2 regions of the Cobetia sp. BMC6 genome follow, and region 2 is predicted to be linked to the other one. Evidence: predicted binding sites of a transcription regulator. Region 2 holds the regulator's gene; the other holds the start of a gene.
What was found. Region 2 encodes PhoB, which activates phosphate uptake and scavenging genes when phosphate is short. Its sites were predicted from a motif close to TGTCATANNNNTGTCANA; they were not measured.
Positions count from the first base shown of each region.

Region 1: the regulator PhoB is predicted to act here: its motif matches at 1,784-1,801, upstream of MKZ40_RS16130 (UDP-2,3-diacylglucosamine diphosphatase).

Region 1 covers NZ_JAKUMF010000013.1:36,728-46,082, forward strand. The annotation lists gene MKZ40_RS16120 (sodium:proton antiporter) at 1-222, shown strand, start outside; gene MKZ40_RS16125 (GGDEF domain-containing protein) at 558-1,730, shown strand; gene MKZ40_RS16130 (UDP-2,3-diacylglucosamine diphosphatase) at 1,909-2,784, shown strand; gene MKZ40_RS16135 (AEC family transporter) at 2,788-3,717, opposite strand; gene metF (methylenetetrahydrofolate reductase [NAD(P)H]) at 4,121-4,972, shown strand; gene sodC (superoxide dismutase family protein) at 5,132-5,701, shown strand; gene MKZ40_RS16150 (YheV family putative zinc ribbon protein) at 5,807-6,058, opposite strand; gene prlC (oligopeptidase A) at 6,206-8,254, opposite strand; gene MKZ40_RS16160 (sodium-dependent transporter) at 8,526-9,355, shown strand, end outside.
Region 2 covers NZ_JAKUMF010000004.1:278,334-287,688, forward strand. The annotation lists gene pstA (phosphate ABC transporter permease PstA) at 1-1,432, shown strand, start outside; gene pstB (phosphate ABC transporter ATP-binding protein PstB) at 1,429-2,274, shown strand; gene phoU (phosphate signaling complex protein PhoU) at 2,494-3,219, shown strand; gene cysZ (sulfate transporter CysZ) at 3,431-4,159, shown strand; gene phoR (phosphate regulon sensor histidine kinase PhoR) at 4,328-5,650, opposite strand; gene phoB (phosphate regulon transcriptional regulator PhoB) at 5,658-6,347, opposite strand; gene ubiA (4-hydroxybenzoate octaprenyltransferase) at 6,571-7,461, opposite strand; gene MKZ40_RS10780 (chorismate lyase) at 7,529-8,137, opposite strand; gene MKZ40_RS10785 (FAD-dependent oxidoreductase) at 8,426-9,355, shown strand, end outside.

The DNA of each region.
Region 1 (9,355 bases), on a different contig from region 2:
CCCGGCACCACGCGCGTACTCACCTGGGGCGGTCTGCGCGGCGGCATCTCGGTGGCACTGGCACTGGCAATTCCCGAAGGCGACTACCGCGAGCCGCTGGTGGTCACCACCTACATCATCGTGCTGTTCTCGATCCTCGTGCAGGGGTTGAGCATCGGCAAGCTGGTGACGGCGGTGGTCGGCGATCGCAGCCACTCGGAAGAGTCGAACGACAAGCGCTGAGTCAGAGTCGGCCAAAGCAAACGCCACGATAGTGGCAGCGACCAGCCCGGATGTCTGGTTGCAATGACTGGCCGTGACCTGGCTGTACCTTCAGCGCCCTGCTGTCGCCATCGAGGAGGATGACGACAGCAGGGCGCTTTCGTTCGTGTTGCCGGCGCGTTCGTATTGCCGACACCTCTTCGTCCTTGCCTCGCCTGGCCAGCCTGATGACACCCCACATTGTTCTATCAGGCAGACGGTAATCTTGCGTTTACTGATCAACTCTTTATTGCAGTGAGGTGTGCTCTGTACGCGGTGTAACATTGGCTGATGCTACCGAGTGTCGAGGATGGAACATGCCGCTTCATGAACATCTGATATTGCCGGGCAGGGACGGTTCGGATATCGAAGCGCAGCACTATCGCACGCGAATCAACAATACCTTCATCATGTTCGCCATGGCGTGCTTCGCCTGCTTCCTGCTGTTTGACTATTTCCAGGTGCCGTCTGCCTGGCAGGCATTGTGGGTGGGGCGGCTGATCATTTTCCTCTGCTGTCTGCTATGTATCCTCCAGCTGCGCCGCGGCGACGTGTTCGCGGACAAGATCTTGCTGGCCGGGGCGATACCCGCCAATCTTTTCTTCTGCTTCGGGGCCGCGCTGATTCCGGATGCGCTGACGCTGACGTTGTGGAACCTGAGTTTCTCGACCTGCATGCTGATCGCCATGCCCGCCTGGCTGGTGTGGGGCTGGCGCTACCAGCTGGCCAGCAGCCTGCCGCTGATAGTGTGTTATGTGCCCATCTTTCTGTGGCTGAGTCCCTTGTCGTTGACGACATTGGCCGGTGCGGGCGGTGCCTACATCCTGGGCACCCTCTTCATAGCGCCGGCACTGGCGCACGCCCGCGCCTCGACCTTCCATCGCACCATCCGGCTGCAGCGCACACTGGAGGCGCGCAATCTCGAATTGCACGACATGAATCAGCGGTTGCTCATCCAGCAGAACGAGCTGGAATACCGTGCCAATCATGATCTGCTGACGGAGCTGCCCAATCGCCGGTTCGGCTTGGATTTTCTCGAGCGGATGCTGGCCGAGAGCACGAGCACTCGGCAATGCATGTCGATCCTGTTCGTGGATGTCGATCGCCTGAAGCACGTCAACGACAGCTTCGGGCACGCCGAGGGTGATCGCCTGATCCAGCTGGTGGCCCGGAGTGTCGCCCAGGCGGCTGGTGAAGACGGACTGGCATGCCGTCTGGGCGGCGATGAATTCCTGGTCGTCATGCCCGGAGCCTGTGATATGGCCAGCCAGCAGGCGACGACCCAGTTGATGCGCCATCTTCAGGAGCAACGCCTGCAGCAGCAAATCCCCTTCCCGGTCGAGGTCAGCATCGGGCGCGTCACCCACGACCCGGTATTGCAGGGCGATGTGGATGTCGATGATCTGATCCATATCGCGGATGACCGCATGTATCGTCAGAAGCGCGCTCGGCGGCGGGCCATGGCGGGCGCCAAGGACCCTCAGGCGTGAGAAAGCCCGCGAACTTCCCTTAATCAATGCCGCAAGTGATTGATGGCCATGGCTGTCATCGCTTTTTCATGTCGCTGTTACGGGTATGTCATCGCCTCCCCTCAGTCTTGCTGGGCAACGACAGGGGCCATCTGGGCCTCGCCTGTCGATTCCGCCTGGCAACCCGGAGGTGACTGACATGACCGCTTTGCAATCGGCTCCCCATGCTGAAATGTCGCCTGCTTCCGACGCTCTCGGTCAGGTTCGTACGCTGTTCATCTCCGACGTGCATCTTGGGACTCCGGACTGCCAGGCGGCGCTGCTTGCGAAACTGCTGCGTCGCGTGCGCCCGGAACGCCTGTATCTGGTCGGCGATATCGTCGACCTGCTGGCGATGCGCAAGCGTGCGGTGCTCGACAAGGACCAGCAGGCACTGGTGGCGCGGGTGCTGCGTCTGGCGCGCAGCGGCTGCGAGGTCATCTATATTCCCGGCAATCATGATGCCGCCTTCCGTCGCCTGTGCGGCCTGAAGCTGCACAATGTGAGCATCGAGCGGCGCGCGATCCATACCACCGGCAGCGGTCGTCGCCTGCTGGTCTCCCACGGTGATGAATTCGACACCCATGTGCGCATCGCGCCGTGGTTGCTCAAGCTGGGCGATGGCATGCACGGCTTCATCCTGTCGCTCAATCGCTGGTGCAATCGCGCGCGTGGCATGTTCGGGCTGCCGTACTGGTCGCTGGCCAGCGCGCTCAAGCGTCGCAGCGGTACCGCCCAGCGCTACGTGGCCCAGTTCGAGGAAGCCGCCATGCGCCAGGCGCGCCTCGAAGGGCTGGATGGCTATGTCGGGGGGCATATCCACCAGGCGGGCTTCCGGGTTGAGGAAGGCGTGCTCTACTGCAACGACGGTGACTGGGTCGAGCACTGCACCGCGCTGGCAGAAGATGCCGAAGGCGCGCTGCACCTGATCGACTGGCAGGGGCAGATCCTCGAGACGGCGCCGCGCCATCTGATGCCGCGTCAGGCGCCGGCCACGACGCCCGACGCTGTCACGCCCGGGATGGCCGGCGCCTGAGCCTCACCCCAGGCCGCTGATCGCCAGCATCCATGACAGATACAGCGGGATGATCAACGGCGCTGCCAGGGTGGTCAGCATCACCGCGATCGCGCCCTTGGCCGGCTGGATATTCAGCTCGATGGCCAGCACGACCACATTGGCGGCCATCGGCACCACGCCCAGCAGCAGCAACACTTGCGCCAGCACCGGGTCGAGGGCGAACAGGCTGCCCAGCAGCATCACGCTGCCCAGACTCAGCAGCGGCCACATCACGAAGCGCAGGCCGGTCGCGGCCAGAATGAAGCGCGGGTCGATCTCGCGCAGGCTGACACCGCCCAGCGTCATGCCGATGATCATCATGCCCAGCACCGTGTAGCTGTACTTGAAGTAGTCGAGTCCCTCCATCACCGCCCCCGGTACCTCGAGGCCCAGTGTCCCTACCAGCAGAGCGGCCAGAAAGGCGTAGATCAGCGGCAGACGCACGATCTTGACCAGACTCTGGCGCATCGAGAACTGCCCGCGCGCACTGACGTAGAAGCCCAGCGTGAATTCATACAGCGTGATGCCGAGCAGGCAGAACAGGTACTGGGTCACGCCTTCCGGCGGCAGTAACAGCATCGCGACCGGCAGGCCGAAGTAGCCGGTATTGCCGGTGCCCGAGGAGAAGGCGAGCAGGGCAGCTTCCTGCGGCGGGAAGAATCTCGCGGCCAGCGGGCGCACCAGCAGGCAGATGCTGCTGGCCAGCGAGAACAGCCCCAGCGTCAGGCCCAGATCACTCAGCGATGGCTCGCCGAGCACCAGCCCGCGAAAGAAGGTCAGCGGCGCGATCACATAGATCAGCAAGGTGGCGATGGGGCGCGGATCGATCGCGAGGCGGCGTGCACAGAGGGCGCCGAGGGCGACGAAGGTGATCAGCATCCAGAGCGGTTGCTGCAGATCGATGTGGTCCATCACGGTTCCTTGTGAAGCGTCATTGTCCTTTTGGTTCATCATGCCGTGTGGCCCCTGTCAGCGTCATCCCATGAATGTCACTCATTGCGCCTTTCCTTCATCAGGCTTTGGGTCGCGCATCAGGCTTTGGGTCGCGTGGTTGCGCGGCTGGTGAGGGGCAGGACTGAGGAGCAGGATGCCACCGTCAGCAATGGTTATAAACACGCACTTTCTTATATGAATGGCATTGAAGTTGAGGCGAAAACCTTTCATTGGCCGGGGTCGGCGGCGGCGGTCAGAATGCTCGACATGCAGTGCAAGGGCGGTGGCGTGACGCACCGGACGTGTATTGCTGCACGCACACCGCGAAGTGTGCGGCGATAACGACATCAATGCCGGACACGACGACCACGAGGGCCGCCCCATGAGTGCAAGCGAACATCCGTCAGGGATCAGCTTCGAATTCTTCCCGCCGAATACCGAGGCCGGGCGTGAAAAGCTCAAGGGGGTTCGCGATCAGCTGGCGGCGCTGGAGCCGGAGTTCTTCTCCGTCACCTATGGCGCGGGCGGCTCCACGCGTGAGCGTACCTTCAACACCGTGCAGTCGGTCAGCGCCAGCGGCATCTGCACCGCGCCGCACCTGTCGTGTGTCGGCAGCGACCGCGGTGAGCTGCGTGAGATCCTGGCGCAATATCGTGAGCAGGGTGTCAAGCGCCTGGTGGCGTTGCGCGGGGACCTGCCCTCCGGGATGGGCTCGCGCAGCGAGCTGCGTTACGCCAACGAGCTGGTCGAGTTCGTGCGCGAGGAGACCGGCGATCACTTCGAGATCGCGGTGGCGGCCTATCCCGAGTGCCATCCGCAGGCCAACAATTACCATAGCGATCTCGAGAACTTCGCGCGCAAGATGCAGGCCGGCGCCGATATCGCCATCACCCAGTACTTCTTCAATGCTGATGCCTATTTCCACTTCGTGGAGCGCGCGCGTGCCGCCGGCATCGAGCAGCCGATCATCCCGGGGATCATGCCGATCACCAACTACACCAAGCTGGCGCGCTTCTCCGATTCCTGCGGTGCGGACATCCCGCGCTGGCTCCGCCGCCAGCTCGAGAGCTATGGCGATGACAGCGAGAGCCTCCAGGCCTTCGGTACCGAGGTGATCTCGCGCATGAGTCAGCGTCTGCTGGATGGCGGCGCACCGGGCCTGCACTTCTATACCCTCAACCAGGCCGAGCCGTGTCTGAAGGTGCTGGAAAATCTGGGTATCGCTTCTCGTTGAGTCACGTGCGCCGGGTGTGCACGGCAAGTCATTGGAAGAGTGGCATTGAATGTGACGTCGATCGCCCTGAGGTCTGATGGGTAGCCGCTAGTGACAGCGGCCCGCAAGCCACTCAAGGCGTCGGCAGTGACGCCGGCCTCAGTGATGGAGAGATTGCTCATGAATCACGAGACACAGCACACGGCATCCTTTACGCCCTCTTCCAGAAAGCCCCTCAAGACCGCCGCGACGGTGGCGCTCGGCGCCTGGTTGTTCGGCGGTGTCGCCCAGGCAGCCACCGAGGTGGAAATGCATCGCGTCAGCAGTGATGGCGTCGGTGAGTCCGTCGGCAGTGTCATGGCCGAGGATACCGATGACGGTCTGCTGCTGACGCCGAAGATCGAGGGGCTCGAGAGCGGCATCCACGGCTTCCACCTGCATGCCAATGCCAGCTGCGAACCGGCTGAGAAGGATGGCGAGACCGTCGCCGCCGCCGCGGCAGGTAGCCACTTCGATCCAGAAGAGACCGGTACCCACCAGGGCCCCTACGGTGATGGCCACCTCGGTGACCTTCCGGCGCTGAGTGTCGATGCCGATGGCAAGATCTCGCTGCCGGTGCTGGCACCGCGCCTCAAGGAGAACGATCTCAGCGGCCATGCGCTGATGATCCACTCCGGGGGTGACAACTACACCGATACGCCCAAGCTGGGCGGTGGCGGCTCGCGCGTTGCCTGCGGTGTAGTTGACTGATGTGTGGTCGACTGGCCTGTGGTCAACTGAACCACCTGCCGAGATGACATGAAAAAGCCCCGCCAATTGGCGGGGCTTTTTCATGTCGCAGTGATACAGCAGATATCAGTGCAGTTTGCCGGGATCCAGAATGCGCACCGGCTGAACCTCATCGCTCGCCGGCGTCTCGCGGGGCTCGCTCACGCGCGTGGAAATCTCGGCGAGGGTCGGCGGCTCCTCGATGGCTTGCTGTTCGAAGAAGTCGCAGGACACGCAGTCACGGTAGCGGGTCTCGTTCTGCTCCCAGGTGCGCAGGCGGTCCATTGCTCCGCAGCGCGGGCAGACGGCACCGGCGATGAAGCGCTTGATGGTAGACATGGTGCCTCCAGTCAGGGTCAGGGTAGGTCTGGCAATCCCGCCTCGGGCGGATGATGCGCCATATGATACGCCCCCGACCGGTAAAGGTCAGGGGCGCATGGTCAGCGGCTCGTGGTCAGGCTTGCGCCATCACGAGACGGGGCGAGATCAGGCCGCCTGGGCACCGATGCCGGAGTGACGCAGCAGGGCATCGACCTGCGGGTCACGGCCACGGAAGGCGCGGAACAGCTCGGCGGCGTCACGCGAGCCACCGCGTGCCAGTACCTCGTCACGGAAGCGTTGGCCGGTGGCGGTATCGAAGACCGCGCTTTCCTCGAAGGCACTGAAGGCGTCTGCCGACAGCACCTCGGCCCACTTGTAGCTGTAGTAACCCGCAGCGTAACCGCCGGCGAAGATATGGCTGAAGCCATTCTGGAAGCGATTGAACTCGACCGCCGGCACCACGGCGACCTTGCTGCGCACCTCGTCGAGCAGCGCCTGGACATCGCTGGCCGACGGCTTGTCGAGCTCATGATGCAGGCGGAAGTCGAACAGCGAGAACTCCAGCTGGCGGACCATGGTCATCGCCGCCTGGAAGTTGCGGGCTGCCTGCAGGCGCTCGAGCATGTCATCGGGTAGACGCTCGCCGGTGTCCACGTGACGTGCGATCAGATCCAGTCCTTCACGCTCGTAGCAGAAGTTTTCCATGAACTGGCTGGGCAGCTCGACGGCGTCCCATGCCACGCCATTGATGCCGGAGACTTCGGCGACTTCCTGACGGGTCAGCATGTGATGCAGGCCGTGACCGAACTCGTGGAACAGCGTGACCACTTCATCGTGGGTCAGCAGCGCCGGGCGATCGCCCACCGGGCGGGTGAAGTTGCAGGTCAGGTAGGCGACCGGCAACTGCAGGCTGCCATCCTCGCGGCGACGACGGACGCGGCACTCGTCCATCCAGGCACCGCCTCGCTTGCCTTCACGCGCGTAGAGATCGAGATAGAAGCCGGCGATCGGGGTGTCATTCTCGATGACCTCGTAGTAGCTGACGTCCTCGTGCCAGACCGGCACGTCGCGCTGCTTGAAGGTGATGCCGTAGAGGCGGTTGACGACCTCGAACAGTCCGTCGATGGCCTGCGGCGCCGGGAAGTAGGGGCGCAGCTGCTCCTGATTGATCGCGTAGCGCGACTCGCGCAGCTTCTCGCTGGCATAGCCGACATCCCACGGCTGCAGGTCGTCGATGCCGAGGCTCTCGGTGGCGTAGGCCGCCAGCTCGTTGAACTCCTCACGCGCCTGCGGCACGGCGCGGGTAGCGAGGTCATCCAGGAAGGCGATGACCTGCGTCGGCGAGTCGGCCATCTTGGTCGCCAGTGACAGCGAGGCGTAGTCGTCGAAGCCGATCAGCGCGGCCAGCTCCTGACGCAGGGCCAGAATCTCCTCGATCACCGGGCCGTTGTCGAACTCACCGGCGTTGGGGCCCTTCTCCGAGGCGCGCGTGACGAAGGCAGTGTAGACCTCCTCGCGCAACTCGCGGTTGTCGGCATAGCTGAGCACCGGGAAGAAGCTCGGGAAGTCCAGGGTGATGCGATAGCCTTCCAGGCCCTTGGCTTCGGCATTGGCCTTGAGCGCTTCAAGGCCGCTTTCCGGTATGCCCGCCAGTGCCTCTTCGTCGACATCCTTGTGCCAGGCCTGGGTGGCATCCAGCACATGGTTGGAGAAGGTGTTGGAGAGCTCGGACAGGCGCGCCTGTATCTCGCCGTAGCGCTGCTTCTTGTCTTGCGGCAGATCGACACCGGCGAGGCGGAAGTCGCGCAGGCTGTTGGTGATCGCCTTCTGCTGGGCTTCATCGAGGCTTGCGAACTCATCGCTGTCCGCGAGGCGCTGATAGGCCGCGGCCAGGTCGCTGTTCTGACCCACCCAGGTGGAGTAGGCCGACAGCTTGGCGAGACAGGCCTGATAGGCCTCACGCAGCTTGGGCGAGTTCATGGTCGAGTTGAGGTGCGAGACCGGCGACCAGGCCTGGCTCAGGCGGTCACCCAGCGCTTCCAGCGGCGCGGCGAAGTTGTCCCAGCGCGTGTCATCGCGGGTGGCCTCGATCAGGCGCTCTATCTCCTGCTGGTTGTGCTCCAGCAGTTCGCTGATCGCGTCCTCGACGTGCTCGGCCTTGAGGGTGTCGAAGGGGGGCAGGGTGTTGCGTTCCAGCAGGGGATTGATCGACATCATGTACCTCGCGTCATTCGGGTGGGCGGCAGCGGTGAGCGGTAAAGGAGAACTTGCGCATCGATTGCGCCGTGAAAACGGCGTCACCGCTGCCGCGGGGATACCTAGAATGTGAGGCCTCGGCGCGTGTTATTCAATCTATCGCCTCGATAGGCGGGCGCTGCCACGCGCATGTCGCATTGGCCGAGGCCGGTACGGCTGCTATCTTGCTGGCCTTGGCCCCCGAGTGGGGCCTGTATCCTTCCCCCGTACCGAAACCACGAGAGCAGACATGAGCGAAACCACCGAACGCTGGGGCAGTCGCCGAGCCTTCATTCTGGCCGTGACCGGCGCCGCCGTAGGGCTGGGCAACATCTGGCGCTTCCCCTACATGACCGGCGAGAACGGCGGTTCCGCGTTTCTGCTGCTGTATATCGGTTTCGTGCTGCTGCTGGGCCTGCCGGTGATGATGGCCGAGATCATGATCGGGCGCGCCGGACGTCGCGGACCGATGCAGGCGCTGGTCCATCTGGCCGTCAGCGGTGGCCGGACCCCGCACTGGCGCTGGCTGGGGCTGTTCGGCGCCATCACCATGTTCTTCATCCTGTCGTTCTATTCGGTGGTGTCGGGCTGGTCGATCGAGTATCTGGTCGATTCGCTGAAGGGTGACTTCAGCGGCATGAGCCCACCGGAGATCGGCGCTACCTTCGGTGCCTTCCTGGAAGACCCGGTGACGATGACCTTCAACCACACCGTCTTCATGCTGATGACGATGAGCGTGGTGGCCGCCGGCATCTCTTCCGGGCTCGAGCGCCTCAACAATCTGATGATGCCGCTGCTCTATGTGCTGTTGCTGGCGCTGGCCGGTTACAGCATCAGCACGCCCGGCTTCGGCCCCGCGCTGAGCTGGCTGTTCATGCCCGACCCGAGTGCCATCACGCTGGACGTGATGCTCAATGCCATGGGACATGCCTTCTTCACGCTGGCGGTCGGCGCCTGTGCACTGATGGCCTACGGCGCCTACATGCCGGAGCGCCAGAGTCTGCCGACGGCCGCGATCGCCGTGGCGGCGCTGGATATCGGTGTGGCGCTGCTGGCGGGTATCGCCATCTTCGCGGCGGT
Region 2 (9,355 bases):
ATGGTGGTTGCTGCAGACATCCTCGCGTGACGGGGCCGCGGCCAGCTGGCAGTGGCTGCCGGAGACGCTGCTCGACAGGATGACCTTCCCCCGCCAGGCGCTGATGCTGGAAATGCGCGACGGCCGTACTCTCTACGGCATGCCACGGGCGCTGAGTGACCCGATGACAGGGGAGATGGACCACACGCCCGATGTTGGCGACGGGCCTGCCCGGCCCCTGGCCGAAGACACCGAGCCACTGTTTGCCCGCCTGAAGATGATCGAGAGCGAGCGCCGCCAGCTGCAGGCGCTGCGCCTGGACAGTGAAGCCTTGAGCAGTCGCTATCAGGCGCTGCAGCAGTCTCTGGCATCCCGGCGCAGCCCCTCTGCTGACGTTGCAGCGGCGCAGGCTCATGAGGACGCTGAGCTCGAGCGGGAGATACAGGAGGAGTTGGAAGAGGTGCGCAGCGCCTTCATCGAGCGTGAAGGTCAGCTGAGTGCCCTGCGTGATGCCTTGGCGGGCGGACAGTTGCTGCTGGGCGGCAATGGCGGCTACGAAGGCCGCATCGCGCTCGATGATATCCGCAATGCCTGGCAGCCCAATGCGATGGGCTTCAGCGGCCGGCTGATGATGACGTTCCAGCGTTTTCGCGACTTCGTGGCCGGTGCCTCCACCGAGGGCTTCGGTGGCGTCTGGCCCGCCATCTTCGGCACCGTGCTGATGGTGGTGCTGATGTCGATCATGGTGATGCCCTTCGGCGTGATGGCGGCGCTCTATCTGCACGAGGTGGCCCATCAGGGGCGCCTGACGCGCCTGACGCGCATCGCGCTGCGCAATCTGGCCGGGGTACCCTCCATCGTCTACGGCGTGTTCGGTCTCGGCTTCTTCGTCTATGGACTGGGGGCCGGGATCGATGAGCTGTTCTATTCCGAGCGGCTGCCGACGCCGACCTTCGGGACCGGCGGCATTCTGTGGGCCTCGCTGACGCTGGCTCTGCTGACCTTGCCGGTGGTGATCGTCGTCACGGAAGAGGGGCTGGCGCGCGTGCCGCGTCGTCTGCGCGAAGGCGCGCTGGCGCTGGGAGCGACCCGCCTGGAAACGCTCAAGCGCGTGGTGATTCCGGCCGCCTCGCCGGCGCTGATGACGGGGCTGATTCTTGCCGTGGCGCGTGCGGCGGGTGAAGTCGCGCCGCTGATGCTGGTCGGGGTGGTCAAGCTGGCCCCGGACCTGCCGCTGGATGACAGCTTCCCGTGGCTGCATCTGGACCGGAAATTCATGCATCTGGGGCATCAGGTCTATGATCTGGCCTTCCAGAGCAGCGACGCCTTCAGCAGTCGGCCGCTGGTCTATGCGACCGCGCTGGTGCTGGTAGTCGTGATTCTATGCCTCAATCTGAGTGCCATTCGCCTGCGTCACATGCTGGCACAACGTTACAAGGGAGCCACCGAATGAGGCGTGACTCTGAACAGCCCAAGCCCCAGTTGTTTCTTCAGGAGACGCCTGCGCGGCCAGCTGAGGACATCTGCCTGGAAACCCGCCACCTGAGCCTCGATTATCAGGCGCGTGTCGGCAAGGAGAACCAGACGCGACGCGCACTGGAGGATGTCAGCCTGCAGATCGCACGCAAGCGCGTGACGGCCTTCATCGGCCCTTCCGGCTGCGGCAAGTCGAGCCTGTTGCGTACCTTCAATCGCATGACCGATCTCGACGAACAGTCACGTCTTTCCGGCAAGGTATTGCTCGAGGGCGAGGACATCCATGCGCGCGGCGTGGACGTGCCGATGCTGCGCCGCCGGATCGGCATGGTCTTCCAGACACCCAACCCCTTTCCGATGTCGGTCTACGAGAACGTGGCCTTCGGGCTGCGGCTGGTCGGCGAGAATGACAAGCGCCACCTCGATGACAAGGTCGAATCCTGTCTGCGCTCCGCGGCACTCTGGGAAGAGGTGAAGGATCGCCTGCACGACAGCGCGCTGGGGCTCTCGGGTGGCCAGCAACAGCGGCTGGTGATCGCGCGGACACTGGCGGTCGAGCCGGAGGTGCTGCTGCTGGATGAGCCGGCCTCGGCGCTGGACCCCATCTCGACGCTCAAGATCGAGGAGCTGATCCGTTCGCTGCGCTCACGCCTGACGCTGATCATCGTCACGCACAACATGCAGCAGGCCGCGCGGGTCTCGGACGATACCGCCTTCCTGCATGAGGGCCGCCTGGTGGAATTCGCCCCGACCGATCAGCTGTTCACCAACCCGCGCCGCCGCCAGACCGAAGACTACATCACGGGGCGTTTCGGTTAGCGCGCTCATGCGCGAACGTGCAGCCAGGTAGCCTTTTCGCCCTGATATTGCTGACGATGTAGGCCAGATAGCGCCTTTGAGTCATGGGTGAAACATAACTGCAATCAAGTGTCGGCATGCTGAGGGGGAGCCCGCTGTGTCAGTCAGCAGTGGGCCATACTTGTCACGTCATTCATGTCACGCCCCCTGACTCGGTGGGCGACTTTCCGGGAGAGGGAAATGGATATCACCAGCGATTCGCACGGCAAGCATATCTCAGAGCAGTTCAATCACGAGCTGGATGCACTGAAGACACACCTGCTGGCCATGGGCGGACTGGTAGAGAAGCAGCTGCAGGATGCCGTCACGGCATTGCTGGAAGGCGACAGTGAGACCGCCACACGGGTGCGCGACAACGACAAGGCTGTCAACGACATGCAGCTCAAGATCGATGACGAGTGCACCCGGGTGCTGGCCCGCCGTCAGCCGGCGGCCTCCGACCTGCGTCTGGTGCTGGCCGTCATCCGCGCCACCTCCGATCTCGAGCGTATCGGTGATGAATCGAGCAAGATCGCACGCAACGCCATCTCGCTGGTCGAGAACGGCCAGAGCCCGCGCGGCATGGTCGAGGTGCGACACCTCAGCCAGCACGTGCGCAGCATGGTGCGTGACTCCCTGACGGCCTTTGCGCGCTTCGATACCGACCTTGCCCTCAAGGTACTGCGTGAAGATGCCTCGGTGGATCTGGAATATCAAAGTGCCATGCGCTCGCTGATGACCTTCATGATGGAAGACGCGCGCCAGATCACGCCGGTGCTCAATGTGATGTGGATTCTGCGTGCGCTGGAGCGTATCGGTGACCACGCCGACAACCTGGCCGAGTACGTCATCTTCCTGGTCAAGGGCGTGGACGTGCGTCATACCGACACCCATGACCTGAAGCCGCAGGACCTGGACAAGAAGTGAGCTGAACTCCCGGGTGTGACGCAACGCCCGCAGACTTCTGCACGATGCTTCGCCCCGCACCTGCCCATCGGCAGGCCGCGGGGCGATTGCGTCATGGGAGCGCGAGCAGTCTCATGCGGCCGACAGCTGCGCTGCGCAGGCGGGAGTGCTAGGGTGTGGCTCCGGTCAGTCTGCTGGCTGGCCGGTTCTTTTGAGATGACGAGGACGTCGCATGATTGATGCCGTATCGGCGCTGGTCCGCGGGACCCGTATGGTCTATACCCCGGGGCTGCGCCGCTTCGTATTCGTACCGCTGGCGATCAACCTGGTGCTCTACAGCATCACGCTGTGGGTGTTGTTCAACCAGTTCGGTGGCTGGATCGATTACTGGATGCTCAAGGTGCCGGCCTGGCTGGACTGGCTCAGCTGGTTGATCTGGCCGCTGCTGGTGGTGAGTCTGTTGCTGGTGGTGTTCTTCACCTTCAGCCTGGTGACCAACCTGATCGCCGCGCCCTTCTACGGCATTCTGGCCGAGAAGGTCGAGCATCGCCTGGATGGCACACTGATTGACGATGACCGTGGGCTGATGAAGATCGGCGTCGACTCGCTGGGACGTGAAATGGCCAAGCTGGGCTATTTCATCCCGCGCATGATCGCGCTGTTCATCATCGGTTTCATCCCGGGTCTGAACCTGCTCTCGCCGCTGTTGTGGGGGCTGTTCTCGGCCTGGAGCATGTCGATCCAGTACCTCGACTACCCGATGGACAACCATCAGGTCAGCTTCGGTGACATGAAGCAGCGCCTCAAGGCGCGCTGGTGGCCCTCACTGACCTTCGGCGCCGCGGTGTTCGTCATGACGCTGGTGCCTCTGGCCAATCTGCTGTTCATTCCGGGCGCTGTCGCCGGGGCGGTACTGATGTGGCAGAGCCACTACCGTCAGTTGCCGGCGCCGCGTCGTTGAGACAGCCTGTCGCAGCTGGTTCATCGCTGTACTGGTTTGTCGTTGAGGTAGCCGCAGCGTCGTCTGGCGGACCAAAAGAAACGCCCCGCAGTCGCCTCCTTTCGAGGTGGCTGCGGGGTGTTCCGCGTTGGGCTGGCCTCCGGCTCAGCTCATCACGGAGTCAGCACATCACCGGGCTAGCGCACTGCTGGTCCGGGGAGCGCTCGTCTGACAGGCGCGCTCGTCGGGGAAGTGACAGCGGAAGCGCGCACCCTCGCCGGGGTGGCTGTCGATCTCCAGATGGCCCTGATGGCGAATCAGCACATGCTTGACGATGGCAAGCCCCAGACCGGTGCCTCCCGTGGCGGTGCTGCGGCCCTTGTCGATGCGGTAGAAGCGCTCGGTCAGACGCGGCAGGTGGACCGGGTCGATGCCATCCCCGTCATCTTCCACCTCGACCAGCAGGCCCTGGTCATCCGCCTTCCAGCGCAGGGTGATATGGCAGTCTTCGGGAGTGTAGCGCACCGCATTGAAGACCAGATTCGAGATCGCGCTGCGCAGTTCCTGCTCCTCACCGCGTAGTGACAGGCTGGCATCGGCCTCGATGGAGAAGGTGTGGCGTCCCTGGGACAGGCCTTCGGCGTCGTCGCGGATATGGCCGAGCAGGGCACTCATGTCGATGCAGCGGCCGTTGTCGGACAGCTCGTCGGTTTCCAGGCGTGACAGGGTCAGCAGGTCCTCGACCAGGTGCTGCATGCGGTCGGTCTGGCTCTTCATCTGGCCCAGCCCACGCTGCCAGCGCGGTGGCAGGTCATCGGCGTAATCGGAGTAGGTCTCGAGATAGCCGGCCAGTACCGTCAGCGGCGTGCGCAGTTCATGGGAGACATTGGCCACGAAGTCGCGGCGCATCTCTTCCAGGCGATAGAGGCGGGTGACGTCACGCAGCATGACCAGACGTTCGTTGTCACCGAACAGGGTGATGGAAATCTGCAGCGTCAGGTTGTCAGACAGCGGCGACTGCAGCGTCAGCGGCTCGCGGTAGGCCAGCCGATTGAAGTAGTCGATGAAGGCGGGGTCACGCAGATAGTTGGTGATGTGCTGGCCGCGGTCGTGGCTGGCCTTGAGACCGACCAGCTGCTCGGCAGCGCTGTTCCACCATTCCATGTCACCGTGGTTGTCCAGCATCACCAGGCCGTCGCGCATGGCCTCGGAGGATTCCTGGATACGGTTGAGGATGCTGCGCAGTCGCTCCTGAGTCTGACGCTGGCCCTTCTGATAGCGGTAGAGACGATCGAGCAGGTCTCCCCACACGCCATCGCCGGGCGGTGGCTCTTCATGGGGATTGGTGATCAGCCAGGTATAGAGGCTCTTCAAGTGCTTGAGATGGACGAACAGATACAGCGCCAGACCCAGCGCCAGGCCCCAGCCCAGATGGCCCAGCAGGCCACCGATCAGGCCGAAGCCACCGGCAAGGTAGCCGAGGCGCCATAGCTCGTTGGTCCAATAGCGCATGAATCCCTCAGGCCTGAGCGCTGAAGCGGTAACCGGTGCCACGGACGGTCTGGATCAGATGCTGATGGCCTGTGCCCAGCGCCTTGCGCAGGCGGCGGATGTGCACGTCCACGGTGCGCTCCTCGACATAGACGTTACCCCCCCATACCTGGTCGAGTAGCTGGCTGCGGGTGTAGGCACGCTCCTGATGCGTCATGAAGAACTGCAGCAGGCGATATTCGGTCGGGCCGACATCCAGTGAGTTGCCGTGGGCGGTGACGCGGTGGCTGGCCGGGTCGAGCATCAAGCCTTCGACTTCCACTGCCTCCTCGACCCCCTTGGGGGTGGTGCGACGCAGCACGGCCTTGAGACGGGCGACCAGCTCGCGTGGCGAGAAGGGCTTGGTGATGTAGTCGTCGGCACCGGCTTCCAGGCCTTGAATCTTGTTGTCTTCCTCGCCCTTGGCGGTCAACAGGATGATCGGCAGTTCCGAGGTGGTCTCGTCTCGCTTGAGACGCCGCGCGAGCTCCAGGCCACTGGTGCCCGGCATCATCCAGTCCAGCAACAGCAGATCGGGCTTTTCATCGACGACGATGGCGTGGGCGTCCTGGGCATTGTCTGCCTCCAGCACGCGGTAATCCGCCATTTCGAGGGCGACGGCGATCATCTCGCGAATCGAGGATTCATCGTCGACAATCAGTACGGTCTTGGAGCTCATCGCTAGATCCCATGCAGCAGTCGGCGCACGCGCCAGAATGACAAGTCGATGACGATTACAACCCGCTTATATGACAACCAGATGACAACTGCCAGCATGGCAGCTTGCACGCAAGCCTGCCAGCCGCCTTGGAGGCGCGGCAGGCAGGCATGAATCGTGGGCTGGGGAGCAACCGGGGGCAGGGATAGCTTTAAATTAAATAATGCGAATATTTATGCAGGAGTCAGCTCATCGGCCAGGTCGCCAGGGCGATACCGGCGAAGATCAGCAGCCCCGTCCAATGATTGTTGAGGAACGCCTGGAAGCAGGGCGCACGCTCACGCTCACGGATCAGACGTTGCTGCCAGACGAAGGTGACGGCGGCGGCAGCCAGCCCCAGCCAGTAGAAGATGCCCAGCGCCAGCTGCAGGCCGATGCCGATCAACACCACCAGCATGCCCAGCTGCAACAGGCCGATCATCAGCTTGTCGGCACGCCCGAACAGCACGGCGGTGGACTTGATGCCCACCTTGAGGTCGTCGTTGCGATCGACCATCGCATAGGCGGTGTCGTAGGCCACCGTCCACATCAGGTTGGCCGCGAACAGCCACCAGCCGTAGGTCGGCACCTCCTCCAGCGTCGCGGCGAAGGCCATCGGAATCGCCCAGCCGAAGGCGGCGCCCAGCACTACCTGGGGCAGATGATGGAAGCGCTTCATGAATGGGTAGCTGGCTGCCAACAGCACGGCGACGATCGACAGCAGCACCGTGGTCAGGTTGGTGAAGCACACCAGCACGAAGGCGGCCGCGACCAGCCCCCCGAACAGTGTCAGCGCCTCGCGCTCCGAGATGCGGCCCGAGGTCAGCGGTCGGTCACGCGTGCGCTCGACATGCTTGTCCCAATGCCGATCGGCGTAGTCGTTGATCACGCAGCCGGCGGCGCGCATCAGGTAGACCCCGGCGATGAAGATCAGCAGGGTCGTGCGCTCGGGGATGCCATCTGCCGCCAGCCACAGTGCCCATAGGGTCGGCCACATCAGCAGCCAGGTGCCGATGGGGCGGTCCAGCCGTGTCAGGGCGAGGTAGTCGGCCAGTCTGGAAGGACGCGAAGCGGCGGAAGTGGATGACGCGGTCATCGGGGCTCCTGGGCGGGTGGTAGTGGGCAAGGGAAGAGAGGGAAACGAGGCCAGTCGGCCGCACGGCTCAGGTCAGTTGCAGCGCGTGCTGGAAGGCTGGCGTGAAGCCCTCCTGCACCAGCACCTTGAAGCGACCATGCGAGAACATCGAGCGGCGCATCCACAGGCTGGTGGTGCGGGCCAGCGGCCTGGAGCTCGAAAGCACCAGCGGGGCGCGGCTGATATCGATGGCGCTGCGTATCAGGTCGGGCTGGCGAAACAGCCAATGGCCCAGCGAGCGCTCGCCCAGCGTCGAGAGGCGATGACCGTGGGCCAGGTCCAGCGCCGCCAGCGAGCGTGCGATCACCCATGGCGTATCGCCATGACAGAGCGCCACTTCGCGTCGCCAGACATGCCGGCGTGGGCCGATGCCCAGCAGGCGTGCTTCATCAAGCCGCGCGGGGCCGGTGTCCTGAAGCAGCAGGCGCACGCGCAGGCCCTGGATGGGCTGACCTGCGCGTTCATCCTGCTGCTGCATGGCGCTGGCAAGGCGCTGTGTCAGCGAGTCCGTCGAGGAGAGCCACGCCCACCAGCCGGCCGGCATGACACCCTGCAGCGCGGCAGCCGGCTGCCAATGACGGCGCACCGCCGCCGAAGCCGTGGGTACGGCGCGCGTGGGCGAAGGCCAGCGAGGCACAGGTTGGTACGGGTTCTCGGCTGACGAATGAGGTGCCTCACAGGTGGAGGTCTGTGGCGTGAGCGCTGCGCGATGAGGCTCGCCTGCTGGGCATCGGACCACGGTGAATTCCCTGTCAGGATGACGAAATGGCGAGTCTAGCATGGCCGAGCGGCAAGGCCTCCCGCTCAGGCATGCCTGCACTGCAGGCGGGCTGGTATGCTGGGCGCATTCATCGGCGTTCATGACGGACGCTGCTGGCGCTCTTTCATCAGCGCTTCCCTCGGATCGATCTCAGGAGATGGTGCCATGCGCGACCCTCGCACCCTTGTCATCATTGGTACCGGCATGGCGGGCATTGGTCTGGCGCGCGCGCTGCGTGCGCGTGACAAGGATAGCCGGCTGATCCTCATCAGCCAGGACAGTGGCCACGATTATGCCAAGCCGATGCTGTCCACCGCCTTCGCCAAGAAGATGTCGGCCACCGACCTGTCGCGTCAGGCGCCGGTGGCGCTGGCAGACGAGCTGAATGCCGAGCTGCGTACCCATCAACGCGTCACTGCCATCGACGGTGATGCCCGCCAGCTATGGCTGGGCGAGGAGTGTCTGGCCTATGACGAGCTGGTGCTGGCACTCGGCGCGGCGCCGCGTCGTCCCTTCCCCGTCGCCGCGGAAGTGGCCTCACGCGTGCAGAGCATCAATGACCTCGATGACTATGCGGCCTTCTGCGCGACGCTGGCGAGGGCCCGCGAGCGCGGAGAAGACGGGCATGTGGTGATTGTCGGTGCCGGACTGGTCGGCTGTGAATACGCCAATGATCTGACGGCGGCCGGCCACCGCGTCACCTTGGTCGCGCCGGAGGAAACTCCGCTGGATGGATTGCTGCCGCAAGCACTGGGGCAGCGTCTGGGTGCGGCGCTGGATGGGCTCGGTGTGACGCGTCGCCAGGGCGAGATGGTCGAGACCATCGCCGCCAGCTCAGGCGAGGAGGCCGAGCGCCAGGCTGCGCCAGTCGAGGTGCGCCTGCAGAGCGGTCGTCGCCTGACGGGCTCCGTGGTTCTGCTGGCGACCGGCTTGGCGCCGCGCATTCGTCTGGCGCAGGCCGCGGGTCTGAGTGCCGGCGGCGATGGCATCCGTGTCGACCGCCACCTGGCCACCTCCCAGCCGTATATCTGGGCGCTGGGCGATTGCGTCAGTGTCGAGGGCGTCAATGCCATGTATGTCCAGCCGCTGCAGATG